2 regions of the Streptomyces sp. NRRL B-3229 genome follow, and region 1 is predicted to be linked to the other one. Evidence: predicted binding sites of a transcription regulator. Region 1 holds the regulator's gene; the other holds the start of a gene.
The links. The regulator HrcA, encoded in region 1, represses chaperone genes, less so after heat shock. The targets are predictions, from matches to a motif close to TTNGCACTCNGNNNNNCNGAGTGCNAA.
Positions count from the first base shown of each region.

Region 1 (6,501 bases):
ACGAATACTGGCGCGGTCATCGCAGTCCTCCCTTGGCCGACAACGCTGTCCGAGCGTCCGCGAGTTCGGCCGCGAGGAGCTCCACGAGCCGGCCCGCGGGCAGGTCGCGGGCCATACGGTGGCCCTGTCCCGCCCACAGTGCCATGCCCTGCGGGTCCTTGGCCTTGGCAGCGGCCTTCCGCAGCGGCGCGGTGAGGTGGTGGACCTCGGGGTAGGCGGCGGGCGCGTAGGGGCCGTGCTCGCGCAGGAAGCGGTTGACCAGGCCGCGGGCGGGGCGGCCGGAGAAGGCACGGGTCAGCTCGGTGCGGACGTAGAGCGGGTTGGTCAGCGCCTGCTTGTGCACGTCGGGGGCGCCGGACTCGTGGGTGGCGAGGAACGCCGTGCCGAGCTGGGCCGCGCTCGCGCCCGCGGCGAGGACGGCGGCGATCTGGCTGCCGCGCATGATGCCGCCGGCGGCGACGATCGGGAGGGTCACGGTCTCGCGGATCTGCGCGACGAGGGAGAGCAGGCCGAGGCCGGAGCCGTCCTGCTCGGGGATGTCCCGGTGGGTGCCCTGGTGGCCGCCGGCCTCCACGCCCTGGGCTATCACCGCGTCGGCGCCCGCGTACTGGACGGCGAGGGCCTCTTCGGGGGTGGTCGCGGTGACGAGGGTGAAGATGCCGGCCCGGCGCAGGGACTCCAGGGTCTCGGCGCTCGGGATGCCGAAGTGGAAGGAGGCCACGGGGACCGGGTTGTCGAGGAGGACGGCGAGCTTGGCGTCGTAGCCGTCGTCCCGTCCGCCGTCGGGGTCGCCGAGCTCGGTGTCGTACCAGCCGGCCTCACCGGCCAGCTGGTGGGCGTAGACCTCGACCGCGGCCGGGTCCGCGTACTCCGGCTGCGGCATGAAGAGGTTGACGCCGAAGGGCCGCCCCGTCAGGCCGCGCAGCTGCTTGATGTCCTGGTACATCCCGTCGGCCGTCTTGTACCCGGCGGCCAGGAATCCGAGCCCGCCGGCCTCGGACACGGCGGCGGCGAGCTGCGGCACGGAGACGCCGCCCGCCATGGGGGCCTGCACGATCGGATGAGGGAAGAGATCGGTCAGTGCGGAGGACATGACGGCATGTTGTCACGTCCTCCGAACAAGTCCGAATCCGACCGCCCCGTCGGCACAGGCCGACGGCACGGACCAGGAAACCGGCTCAGACAAGGCCCTGCACGGGCCCTTCAGCAGGCTCAGGTACGCCCGTTGAACGCGTCCTTCAGCCGGGAGAACAGCCCCTGCTGGCCCGGCTGGAACTGCCCGGTCGGCCGTTCTTCGCCTCGCAGCTTGGCCAGCTCGCGGAGCAGTCGTTCCTGCTCCGGGTCCAGCTTCGTCGGGGTCTGGACCTCGACGTGGACGATGAGGTCACCCCGGCCGCCGCCGCGCAGGTGCGTGACACCCCGGCTGTGCAGCGGGATCGACTGGCCGGACTGGGTGCCGGGCCGGATGTCGACCTCCTCCATGCCGTCCAGCGTCTCCAGCGGCACCTTGGTGCCGAGCGACGCCGCCGTCATCGGGAGCGTGACCGTGCAGTGCAGGTCGTCGCCGCGCCGCTGGAACTGCGAGTGCGGCAGCTCGTGGATCTCGACGTAGAGGTCACCGGCGGGACCGCCACCGGGACCGACCTCGCCCTCGCCCGCGAGCTGGATGCGCGTGCCGTTGTCCACACCCGCCGGGATCTTCACGGTGAGGGTGCGGCGCGAGCGGACCCGGCCGTCGCCGGCGCACTCCGGGCACGGGGTCGGGACGACGGTGCCGAAGCCCTGGCACTGCGGGCAGGGACGGGACGTCATGACCTGGCCCAGGAAGGACCGCGTCACCTGCGACACCTCACCGCGACCGCGGCACATGTCACACGTCTGCGCGGAGGTGCCCGGCGCGGCGCCCTCACCACTGCACGTGGTGCAGACGATCGCCGTGTCGACCTGGATGTCCTTCGTGGTGCCGAAGGCCGCCTCGTCGAGCTCGATCTCCAGCCGGATCATCGCGTCCTGGCCGCGCCGGGTGCGCGAACGCGGACCCCGCTGCGAGGCCGTACCGAAGAACGCGTCCATGATGTCCGAGAAGTTCCCGAACCCACCAGCCCCGAAGCCGCCCGCGCCTCCGCCGCCGGCCTGCGAGAGCGGGTCGCCGCCGAGGTCGTAGACCTGCTTCTTCTGCGGGTCCGACAACACCTCGTAAGCGGCGTTGATCTCCTTGAACCGCTCCTGGGTCTTCGGATCCGGGTTGACGTCCGGGTGCAGCTCGCGTGCGAGCCGGCGGAACGCCTTCTTGATCTCATCCTGCGACGCGTCGCGGCGCACGCCGAGAACGGCGTAGTAGTCCGTGGCCACTTACGACTCCGCCAGGATCTGTCCGACGTACCGTGCCACTGCGCGTACCGCTCCCATCGTTCCCGGGTAATCCATGCGGGTCGGTCCGACCACGCCGAGCTTGGCGACTGCCTCGCCGCCCGAACCGTAGCCGACCGACACCACCGAAGTGGAGTTGAGTCCCTCGTAGGCGTTCTCATGACCGATACGCACGGTCATGCCCGAATCGCCGGCCTCTCCAAGGAGTTTGAGGAGGACGACCTGCTCCTCCAGTGCCTCCAGGACGGGCCGGATGGTGAGGGGAAAGTCATGTCCGAAGCGGGTGAGATTGGCTGTGCCGCCGATCATCAGCCGCTCCTCGTTCTCCTCGACGAGTGTCTCCAGGAGAGTGGAGAGCACTGTCGCGACCGTACCCCGATCCTCGACGTCGAAGCCCTCGGGCAGGTCCTCGACCAGTCGGGGCACATCGGCGAACCGCCGCCCCGCGACCCGGCTGTTGAGCCGGGCCCGCAGATCGGCGAGCGAGGCCTCCCCGAAGGGCGCCGGGCAGTCGACCAGCCGCTGCTCGACCCGGCCGGTGTCCGTGATCAGCACGAGCATCAGACGCGCGGGCGCGAGCGAGAGCAGCTCGACGTGCCGGACGGTGGACCGGGTGAGGGAGGGGTACTGCACGACGGCGACCTGCCGGGTCAGCTGCGCGAGCAGCCGCACGGTCCGGGCCACGACGTCGTCGAGGTCGACCGCGCCGTCGAGGAAGTTCTGGATGGCGCGCCGCTCCGGGGCGGTCATCGGCTTGACGCCCGCCAGCTTGTCGACGAACAGCCGGTAGCCCTTGTCCGTCGGGATACGCCCGGCACTGGTGTGCGGCTGGGCGATGAACCCCTCGTCCTCCAGGGCCGCCATGTCGTTGCGGACGGTCGCCGGGGAGACTCCGAGGTTGTGCCGCTCGGTCAGGGCCTTCGACCCGACCGGCTCCTCGGTGCCGACGTAGTCCTGGACGATGGCGCGCAACACCTGGAGCCTGCGTTCACTCAGCATCGCGCACACCTCCAGAATGCGTTCCCTCGGTATCTCGCCTGGCACTCTGTCCGTCCGAGTGCCAGCGCTCCCCGAGCCAGTGTACGGCGGTGGGGTGCTCCCAGGGCAAGGTCGGTCCCGTGGGGCAGGTTCCTGCCGTTAGCGTCGCGGTATGACGGTGACTTGGGAAGAGCTCGGGTGGGAGCGGGTCGCGACCGGGGTCGGGCGGTGCCGGCTGCCCCGCTGGGACTGTACGGCGGGCCTGGTGATCGGCGCGGGCACGGCCCTCCTGATCGACGCGGGCGCCGACCTCGCCGAGGGCGCACGGCTGCGGGCCGAGGCGGAGGAGCTGGCCGGGCACCGTGTGACCCATCTCGCGCTGACCCACCCCCACTTCGACCATGTCTTCGGGGCTGCGGCGTTCGCGGGGGCGGAGGTGTTCGGCGCGGTGGGCGTGGAGACGGTGCTGACGGGACGCCTCGGCCGCGCGGAACTGCGGGCGGACGCGGTGCGCAACGGCCTGGAGCCGTCGCCGGCCGACGAGGCGGTGGACGCCCTGGTCTCCCCCCGGCATCACGTCTCCGGCGAGTGGACGCTCGACCTGGGCGACGGCCGCCAGGTCCTGCTGGCGAACGTCGGCCCCGGGCACACGTCCCACGACCTCGCGGTCCTCGTCCCCGGCTCCCCGGAGGTGGTCTTCTGCGGCGACCTGGTCGAGGAGTCCGGCGAACCCCAGGCGGGCCCGGACGCCGTACCGCAGCAGTGGCCCGCGGCCCTGGACCGCCTCCTCGACCTGGGCGGCGAGGACGCGCTGTACGTGCCCGGTCACGGAGCGGTGGTGGACGCGGAGTTCGTACGACGTCAGCGGGACGCCCTGGCGAGAAGCTTCGGCGTGTCGCGTTAGCCCGGGGCGGGCTTCTCCTATCGTCATCCGAATGCGCCAGTACTCCGCCGACCTGACCCCTCCGTGGAAGAAGCCGAAGCCGGTACCGGAGATTCCGGCCGAGCCCGGCCTGGTGGTCGAGGAGCCCGGCACCGGCTTCTGTGGCGCGGTGATCCGCTGCGAGGCGGGCACGGTGACCCTGGAGGACCGCTTCGGCAAGCACCGGGTCTTCCCACTGGAGCCCCGCGGTTTCCTCCTGGAGGGCCGGGTGGTGACCCTGGTCAGACCCCCGGCGACGGCTCCCGTACGACCGTCCCGTACCGCGTCCGGCTCGGTGGCCGTGCCCGGCGCACGCGCACGCGTGGCCCGCGCCGGCCGTATCTACGTCGAGGGCCGCCATGACGCGGAACTGGTCGAGAAGGTCTGGGGCGACGACCTGCGCATCGAGGGCGTGGTCGTGGAGTACCTGGAGGGCGTGGACGACCTCCCCGCGATCGTGGCCGAGTTCGCACCCGGCCCGGACGCGCGGCTGGGCGTCCTGGTGGACCACCTGGTGCCGGGCAGCAAGGAGTCCCGCATCGCCGCATCGGTCACCAGCGAACACGCCCTGGTCGTGGGCCACCCCTACATCGACATCTGGGAGGCGGTGAAGCCGTCGTCCCTGGGTATCGAGGCGTGGCCGAGAGTCCCCCACGGCCAGGACTGGAAAACGGGCGTGTGCAAGGCACTGGGCTGGCCGTCGGACAACACGGGCGCGGTGTGGCAGGCGATCCTGAAGCGGGTGAACTCGTACAAGGACCTGGAGCCGGAGTTGCTCGGGCGAGTGGAGGAACTGATCGATTTCGTCACAGCTCAGTGACGCTCCCCAGGGGCGCGGGGCTGTATCGATATGCGGCTCCGCCGCGTGGGCGCGACCAGCCACAAACACACCAGCAGCCGCCCGACGACACAGCCCCCACCCCCGTAGGCGCTCAGTCCACCAGGTCCCGCACCACCGCATCCGCCAGCAACCGCCCCCGCAGCGTCAGCACAGCCCGCCCCTCCTCGTACGGCCCGGTCTCCAGCAGCCCCTCCCCCAGCGCCCGGCGAGAAGCAGCCAGCCCCTCCTCGCGCAGAAGAGCGAGCGGCGCCCCCTCCCGCAACCGCAGCTCCAGCAGGATCCGCTCCACCCGCCGGTCCTCGCCCGAGAGCAGCTCACGCCCGGCCCCCGGCGACTTCCCCGCAGCCAGCGCCGCCGCGTACGCCCCCGGGTGCTTCACGTTCCACCACCGCACCCCGCCCACGTGCGAGTGCGCTCCGGGGCCCGCGCCCCACCAGTCGGCGCCCCGCCAGTACAGCTCGTTGTGCAGACAGCGGGCCGCCTCCGAGGTGGCCCAGTTGGAGACCTCGTACCAGTCGAACCCCGCCTCCGCCAGCACCGAGTCCGCGATCAGATACCGGTCCGCGTGCACGTCGTCGTCGGTCATCGGCACCTCGCCTCGGCGGATGCGCCGGGCCAGCTGGGTGCCCTCCTCGACGATCAGCGCGTACGCCGACACGTGGTCAGGACCGGCCCCGAGCGCCGCCTCCAGGGACGCCCGCCAGTCGTCGTCGGACTCGCCGGGGGTGCCGTAGATCAGGTCCAGGTTGACGTGGTCGAACCCCGCCGCCCGGGCCTCCGCCACGCACGCCTCGGGCCGACCCGGGGTGTGCGTGCGGTCCAGCACCTTCAGTACGTGCTGCCGGGCGCTCTGCATCCCGAAGGAGACCCGGTTGAAGCCGCCCTCGCGCAGCGCCGACAGGTACGCCGGGTCGACGGACTCCGGGTTCGCCTCGGTGGTGACCTCGGCGTCCTCGGCGAGACCGAACTCGTCACGAATCGCCGCGAGCATCCGTACGAGGTCCCCGGCAGCCAGCAGCGTCGGCGTACCGCCCCCGACGAACACCGTGCGCACCGGGCGCGGGTCGTCGCCGAGCACCTTCCGGGCCAGCCGGATCTCGTCGATCAGCGTGTCCGCGTAGTTGTCCCGGGAGGCCAGCACCCCGCCCGTGCCGCGCAGCTCGGTCGCCGTGTAGGTGTTGAAGTCGCAGTAGCCGCAGCGGGTTGCGCAGTACGGGACGTGCAGGTAGAAGCCGAGGGGGCGGTCGGCGGAACCGGTGAGCGCGGACGCGGGGAGCGAGCCGTCGTCGGGGACGGGTTCGCCGTCGGGGAGTGCGGAGGGCATGTCCTCCATTGTCCAGCACCCGGGCGGAGAGCTACTCCGCCTGGAGGACCAGCAGCGCCAGGTCGT
Region 1 covers NZ_JOGP01000002.1:350,453-356,953, reverse strand. Annotated here, with positions in the region: gene IF54_RS0104540 (16S rRNA (uracil(1498)-N(3))-methyltransferase) at 1-20, opposite strand, end outside; gene IF54_RS0104535 (nitronate monooxygenase) at 17-1,093, opposite strand; gene dnaJ (molecular chaperone DnaJ) at 1,213-2,352, opposite strand; gene hrcA (heat-inducible transcriptional repressor HrcA) at 2,353-3,369, opposite strand; gene IF54_RS0104520 (MBL fold metallo-hydrolase) at 3,521-4,252, shown strand; gene IF54_RS0104515 (DUF3097 domain-containing protein) at 4,284-5,090, shown strand; gene hemW (radical SAM family heme chaperone HemW) at 5,203-6,435, opposite strand; gene IF54_RS0104505 (SpoIIE family protein phosphatase) at 6,467-6,501, opposite strand, start outside.

Region 2 (6,501 bases), on a different contig from region 1:
AGCCCGACCGACCCGACCGTGATCGTCGTCTTTCCAGTCAGCTTCTTCGTCCAGCCGGCCAGGTTGAGGTCGGATCCGTCGAACTCCGGCAGCCAGTAGCGGCGGGTGGAGGCGTGGAAGGCGTCCACCCCCGCGGAGGCCAGCGGCGTGAGGATCGCCTCCAGTTCCTCCGGCGTCTGAGCGAGCCGCGCCTGGTACGCCTCCTGCTTCCACTGCGAGTACCGGAAGATGATCGGGAACTCCGGCGACACCGTCTCCCGTACGGCCGCCACGATCTCCGCCGCGAACTTCGTACGGGCGACCGGGTCACCGCCGTAGGAGTCGCCGCGCCGGTTGGTGCCCGCCCACAGGAACTGGTCGAGGAGGTAGCCGTGGGCGCCGTGCAGCTCCACACCGTCGAAGCCGATGCGCTCGGCGGCGGCCGCGGCCTGGGCGAACGCGCCGATGACGTCGTCCAGGTCGAGCTGGGTCATGGCCTTGCCGGTGGGCTCGTCGGCGCCGATGCGCAGACCGGAGGGACCGACCGCGGGGGCGTCGGCGTAGGGCGCCTGGCCCTGCTCACGCACCATGCCGATGTGCCACAGCTGCGGGACGATGGTGCCGCCGGCCGCGTGCACCTGCTCGGCGACCTTCGCCCAGCCGGCCAGCTGCTCCTCACCGTGGAACCGCGGGACGCGGTCGCTGTTCCCGGCCGACTCGTGGCCGACGTAGGTGCCCTCGGTGACGATGAGACCGACTCCGGCGGCGGCGCGGCGTGAGTAGTACGACGCCACGTCCTCGCCGGGGATGCCGCCCGGGGAGAACATGCGGGTCATGGGCGCCATGGCGATGCGGTTCGGGACGGTCAGACCGTTGATGTGGACCGGGCGGGCGAGGATCTCGGCGGCGCGGGAGGTGGACGAGGCGGGGGAGGCGGTCACGAGGCGATACTCCTTGGTATGTGCATGTACATATACGCTACCAAGGCGCCCTGCACGACAGAAGCCCGCCCCACGACGTGGGACGGGCTTCACATGGAGCGCCGGGCAGGCCTTGCACCTGCATTTCCCCGCAGGAAGCGGGGCGTCTTTCCTTGGACCACCAACGCGTAGTCGACCGACGGGAGTTCACGTCGGGCGGCTCGTGATCAACTATAGCGCAAGAAAAGACCGGGGGCGGCCACCCCCTGTTCCCAGGAAGTGCCGCCCCCGGCAAGACCGTTGATCAACCGTCAGGCCTCGCGGCCCGGGGGTGATCAGAAGTCCATGTCACCGCCCGGCATGCCGCCACCGGCGGGCGCGGCGGCCTTCTCCGGCTTGTCGGCGATGACGGCCTCGGTGGTGAGGAACAGCGCGGCGATGGAGGCGGCGTTCTGCAGGGCAGAGCGGGTCACCTTCGCCGGGTCGATGATGCCCTCGGCGATCATGTCGACGTACTCACCGGTCGCGGCGTTCAGGCCGTGGCCGACGGTGAGGTTGCGGACCTTCTCGACGACGACGCCACCCTCGAGACCACCGTTGACGGCGATCTGCTTGAGCGGGGCCTCCAGGGCGAGCTTCACGGCGTTGGCGCCGGTCGCCTCGTCACCCTCGAGCTCCAGCTTCTCGAAGACCTGGGAGGCCTGGAGCAGGGCCACGCCACCACCGGCGACAATGCCCTCCTCGACGGCCGCCTTCGCGTTGCGAACGGCGTCCTCGATGCGGTGCTTGCGCTCCTTGAGCTCGACCTCGGTCGCGGCACCGGCCTTGATGACGGCGACGCCACCGGCGAGCTTGGCCAGGCGCTCCTGGAGCTTCTCGCGGTCGTAGTCCGAGTCGCTGTTCTCGATCTCGGCGCGGATCTGGTTCACACGGCCGTTGACCTGGTCCGAGGAACCGGCACCGTCGACGATGGTGGTCTCGTCCTTGGTGATGACGACCTTGCGGGCGCGGCCCAGGAGGTCCAGGGTCGCGTTCTCCAGCTTGAGGCCGACCTCCTCGGAGATGACCTCGCCGCCCGTGAGGATGGCGATGTCGCCGAGCATGGCCTTGCGGCGGTCACCGAAGCCCGGGGCCTTGACGGCGACGGACTTGAAGGTGCCGCGGATCTTGTTGACGACCAGGGTCGACAGGGCCTCGCCCTCGACGTCCTCGGCGATGATCAGCAGCGGCTTGCCCGACTGCATGACCTTCTCCAGGAGCGGGAGCAGGTCCTTGACGGAGCCGATCTTGGAGTTGGCGATGAGGATGTAGGGGTCGTCGAGCGACGCCTCCATGCGCTCCATGTCGGTGGCGAAGTACGCCGAGATGTAGCCCTTGTCGAAGCGCATACCCTCGGTGAGCTCCAGCTCCAGACCGAAGGTCTGGGACTCCTCGACGGTGATGACGCCTTCCTTGCCGACCTTGTCCATGGCCTCGGCGATGAGCTCGCCGATCTGGGTGTCGGCGGCGGAGATGGAGGCCGTGGAAGCGATCTGCTCCTTGGTCTCGACGTCCTTGGCCTGCTCGAGGAGAGCGGCGGAGACGGCCTCGACGGCCTTCTCGATACCGCGCTTGAGGGCCATGGGGTTGGCGCCGGCGGCTACGTTGCGCAGGCCCTCCTTGACCAGGGCCTGGGCGAGCACGGTCGCGGTGGTCGTACCGTCACCGGCGACGTCGTCCGTCTTCTTGGCGACTTCCTTGACCAGCTCGGCGCCGATCTTCTCGTACGGGTCCTCGAGCTCGATCTCCTTGGCGATGGAGACACCATCGTTGGTGATCGTGGGGGCGCCCCACTTCTTCTCGAGGACGACGTTGCGGCCCTTGGGGCCGAGCGTCACCTTGACGGCGTCCGCGAGCTGGTTCATGCCGCGCTCGAGGCCGCGCCGCGCCTCCTCGTCGAACGCGATGATCTTGGCCATGTGAAGTGGTCCCTCCAGGACTGGGGGTGATTCCTTCGGACCGCGCCCGCGCCCGCGACGGACGGCTCGCACACCTCGTGGGTTCCTTCCCCACCCGGCCTGCGGGCCTCACCGACCCGGTCCTTCGTTGTCACTCTCACCTTCAGAGTGCTAACGCCAATGATTAGCACTCGGCATGGTCGAGTGCAAGCGCCTCTCGTGGATCGGGCAGGGTCCGGGACGGGGTTGCGGGCGCGTGACGGGGACATGCCGGGACTCGTGACGAGGCATGACGAAGGGCCCGTACCCATGACTCCCCATGGGGTACGAGCCCTTCGTTCAAGAAAAGAAGAACGACGCTGTTGTTACCCGGCGCGTGCTTCAGCCAGTCGCGAGACGGACCATGTCCGCCTGCGGCCCCTTCTGACCCTGCGAGATCTCGAACTCGACCCGCTGGCCCTCTTCAAGGGTGCGGTAACCGTCCATCTGGATCGCGCTGTAGTGGACGAATACATCCGCACCACCGTCGACCGCGATGAAGCCGTACCCCTTCTCCGCGTTGAACCACTTGACGGTGCCCTGAGCCATGCCTAACTCCCCTATTACTGGCCCTTGCACGGATCCGCACTTCGCGGATCCGGGTCAGACCTCACCCCCCACATGGTTGGGGGCGTGCGCCGGAACGCGTCGACCGCGGCTGAATGTATCTGTCCAACTGCCGTCTGCAACAGGTCAATCGGACGAGAATTCTGGACGGAAGGGGTCCGGAATGTAGTGAGAATTCGCCCGAATTCGGGGCAAGTCGGGCCCCATAAAGGGCGCATAAGCCGCATAAAGTGCACACACTTTGGCTACTTCTCATCGCATGTGGAGCGAGAACTCATATGCGTACGGCAAGGAGAAAGACCCTGGTTCCCCAACTGTACCGCGCTCAACCATAGAGAATTGCCCCCTCCGCTTCTCTCACGGAGGGGGCAATCAGTTGAACACTCGGTAATTACTGTTACCGAAGGTAATGACCAGTCATACGGTCACGGTCGCGATCGGGGTCACGCTCACCCGCCGGCGACCGCCGGGATGATCGAGACTCCCGCCCCGTCGGGCGTCGCCGTCTCCAGCCCCTGCTCGAACCGCACGTCGTCGTCATTCACGTACACATTGACGAACCGGCGCAGCTTGCCCTGGTCGTCGAGAACGCGCGCGGCGATACCGGTGTGGTTCTTCTCCAGATCCGCGATGACCTCGGCGAGGGTCCCGCCCTCGGCCTGCACCTCGGCCTGGCCGCCGGTGTAGGTGCGCAGGATGGTGGGGATGCGGACGTTGACGCTCATGCGAGGCCAGCCTCTCGGAAAGAGTCGAGGTTCGGACGAATCGTGGCGGTGAGTCCGGTACCGGCCACCGCGTCCAGGGTCTTGAGACCGTCGCCGGTGTTCAGCACCACCGTGGTCTTCGCCGGGTCGAGGACACCGTTCTCGATCAGCTTGCGGGCCACACCCACGGTCACGCCACCCGCGGTCTCCGCGAAGATGCCCTCGGTCCGCGCCAGCAGCTTGATCGCGTCCACGACCTGCTCGTCGTTCACGTCCTCCACGGCACCCCCCGTACGACGGGCGATGTCCAGCACGTACGGCCCGTCCGCCGGGTTCCCGATGGCGAGGGACTTGGCGATGGTGTTCGGCTTCTGCGGCCGTACGACGTCGTGCCCCGCCTTGTACGCGACGGAGACCGGGCTGCACCCCTCCGCCTGCGCACCGAAGATCTTGTACGGCTTGTCCTCGACGAGCCCGAGCTTGATCAGCTCCTGGAGTCCCTTGTCGATCTTCGTGAGCTGGGAGCCGGACGCGATCGGCACGACCAGCTGGTCGGGGAGCTTCCAGCCGAGCTGCTCGCAGATCTCGTACGCCAGCGTCTTGGAGCCCTCGGCGTAGTACGGCCGCAGGTTGACGTTCACGAAGCCCCAGCCCTCGCCGGCCGGGTCGCCGATCAGCTCGGAGCAGAAGCGGTTCACGTCGTCGTAGTTGCCCTCGATGCCGACGAGCTCGCCGCCGTAGATCGCGGCCATGACGACCTTGCCCTGCTCCAGGTCGTGCGGGATGAACACGCACGAGCGGAAGCCGGCCCGGGCGGCGGCGGCACCGACCGCACCGGCGAGGTTGCCGGTCGAGGAGCAGGAGAGAGTGGTGAAGCCGAACGCGCGCGCCGCCTCCAGGGCCTGCGCGACGACGCGGTCCTTGAAGGAGTGCGTCGGGTTGCCGGAGTCGTCCTTGATGTACAGGCCGCCGGTGACCCCGAGCTCGCGGGCGAGGTTGTCGGCCTTCACGAGGGGGGTCCAGCCGGGGTTGATGTTGGGCTTGTCCGCCACGTCCGCGGGGACGGGCAGCAGCGGGGCGTAACGCCAGATGTTCGCGGGTCCCGCCTCGATCCGCTTGCGGAGCTCCTCGGTTTCGTAGGCCGAGTAGTCGTACGCGATCTCGAGCGGGCCGAAACACTCCTCGCAGGCGAAGACCGGGCCGAGCGGCACGCGGTGACCGCACTCGCGGCAGCTCAGTGCCGCGGCGGGACCCAGGTCGACGGAGTTCGTGGTGCTTGCAACAGTCTGCGCAGCCATGGAGGCGAGGCCCTTTCTCCTCATCTTCCTCACGACGCGTTTCGCCGTGAGACGGATTTGGCACCTTCCCTAGCCGGGAGCCTCGCGAAATGATCAACGGTGATCTACGAGAACCGACTGGAGGGTTGCCGGGGCTTCATCGGGCCGTATCCCTCTGCCCCTCTGGATGAGCGGTATGAAGTTGTGGTCGGCGGGCGATCCAGGACATGCGATGGTCACCCGCGTTGTTCAAGACTGTAACCGACAACCAGGACAGTTGAGATAGTCCGTCCGAACCGCGAGACGGATCACCCGGACCACACACGAAGGAGCCGCCTACGTGCTGGAAGAAGTCGAGCGCTGGCTGAGTACCCGCTCCTGGTCGGTGACCGATCGCCCGCTCCACCAGATCATGGCCGCCAAGCAGCGCACCGGGCAGACGGTCAGTGTCGTGCTGCCCGCGCTCAACGAGGAGGAGACGGTCGGTGACATCGTCTCCGTGATACGTCACGACCTGGTGCGGCAGGTTCCGCTCGTCGACGAGATCGTCGTCGTCGACTCGGGGTCGACCGACCGCACCTCCGAGGTCGCCGCCGCGGCCGGCGCCACCGTGGTGCACCGCGACGAGATCCTGCCCAGGCTGCCCGCTCTCCCGGGCAAGGGCGAGGTCCTGTGGCGCTCCCTGCTGGTCACCCGCGGGGACATCGTCTGCTTCATCGACGCCGACCTGAAGGAGTTCTCCTCGGACTTCGTCCTGGGCATCGTCGGCCCGCTGCTCACCGAACCCGGGGTCGACCTGGTCAAGGGCATGTACGACCGTCCTCTGGGCGGCGCGGCCGGTCAGGGCGGCCGGGTCACCGAGCTCATGGCGCGCCCGCTGCTGAACATGCACTGGCCGCAGCTGGCCGGCTTCGTGCAGCCGCTCGGCGGCGAGTACGCGGCCCGCCGCAGCCTCCTGGAGCAGCTGCCGTTCCCCGTGGGCTACGGCGTCGAGCTGGGCATGCTGGTCGACGCGCTGCACCTGGTGGGCCTGGACGCCCTCGCCCAGGTCGACGTCGGCGTCCGCAAGCACCGCCAC
Region 2 covers NZ_JOGP01000007.1:336,257-342,757, forward strand. Annotated here, with positions in the region: gene IF54_RS0113410 (NADH:flavin oxidoreductase) at 1-920, opposite strand, end outside; gene groL (chaperonin GroEL) at 1,235-2,857, opposite strand; gene IF54_RS0113420 (cold-shock protein) at 3,218-3,424, opposite strand; gene IF54_RS0113425 (MoaD/ThiS family protein) at 3,892-4,167, opposite strand; gene thrC (threonine synthase) at 4,164-5,444, opposite strand; SAM riboswitch class I at 5,462-5,617, opposite strand; gene IF54_RS0113435 (glucosyl-3-phosphoglycerate synthase) at 5,764-6,501, shown strand, end outside.
Region 2: a site for HrcA is predicted at 3,021-3,047, ahead of groL (chaperonin GroEL). Genes of this name have one in related genera too.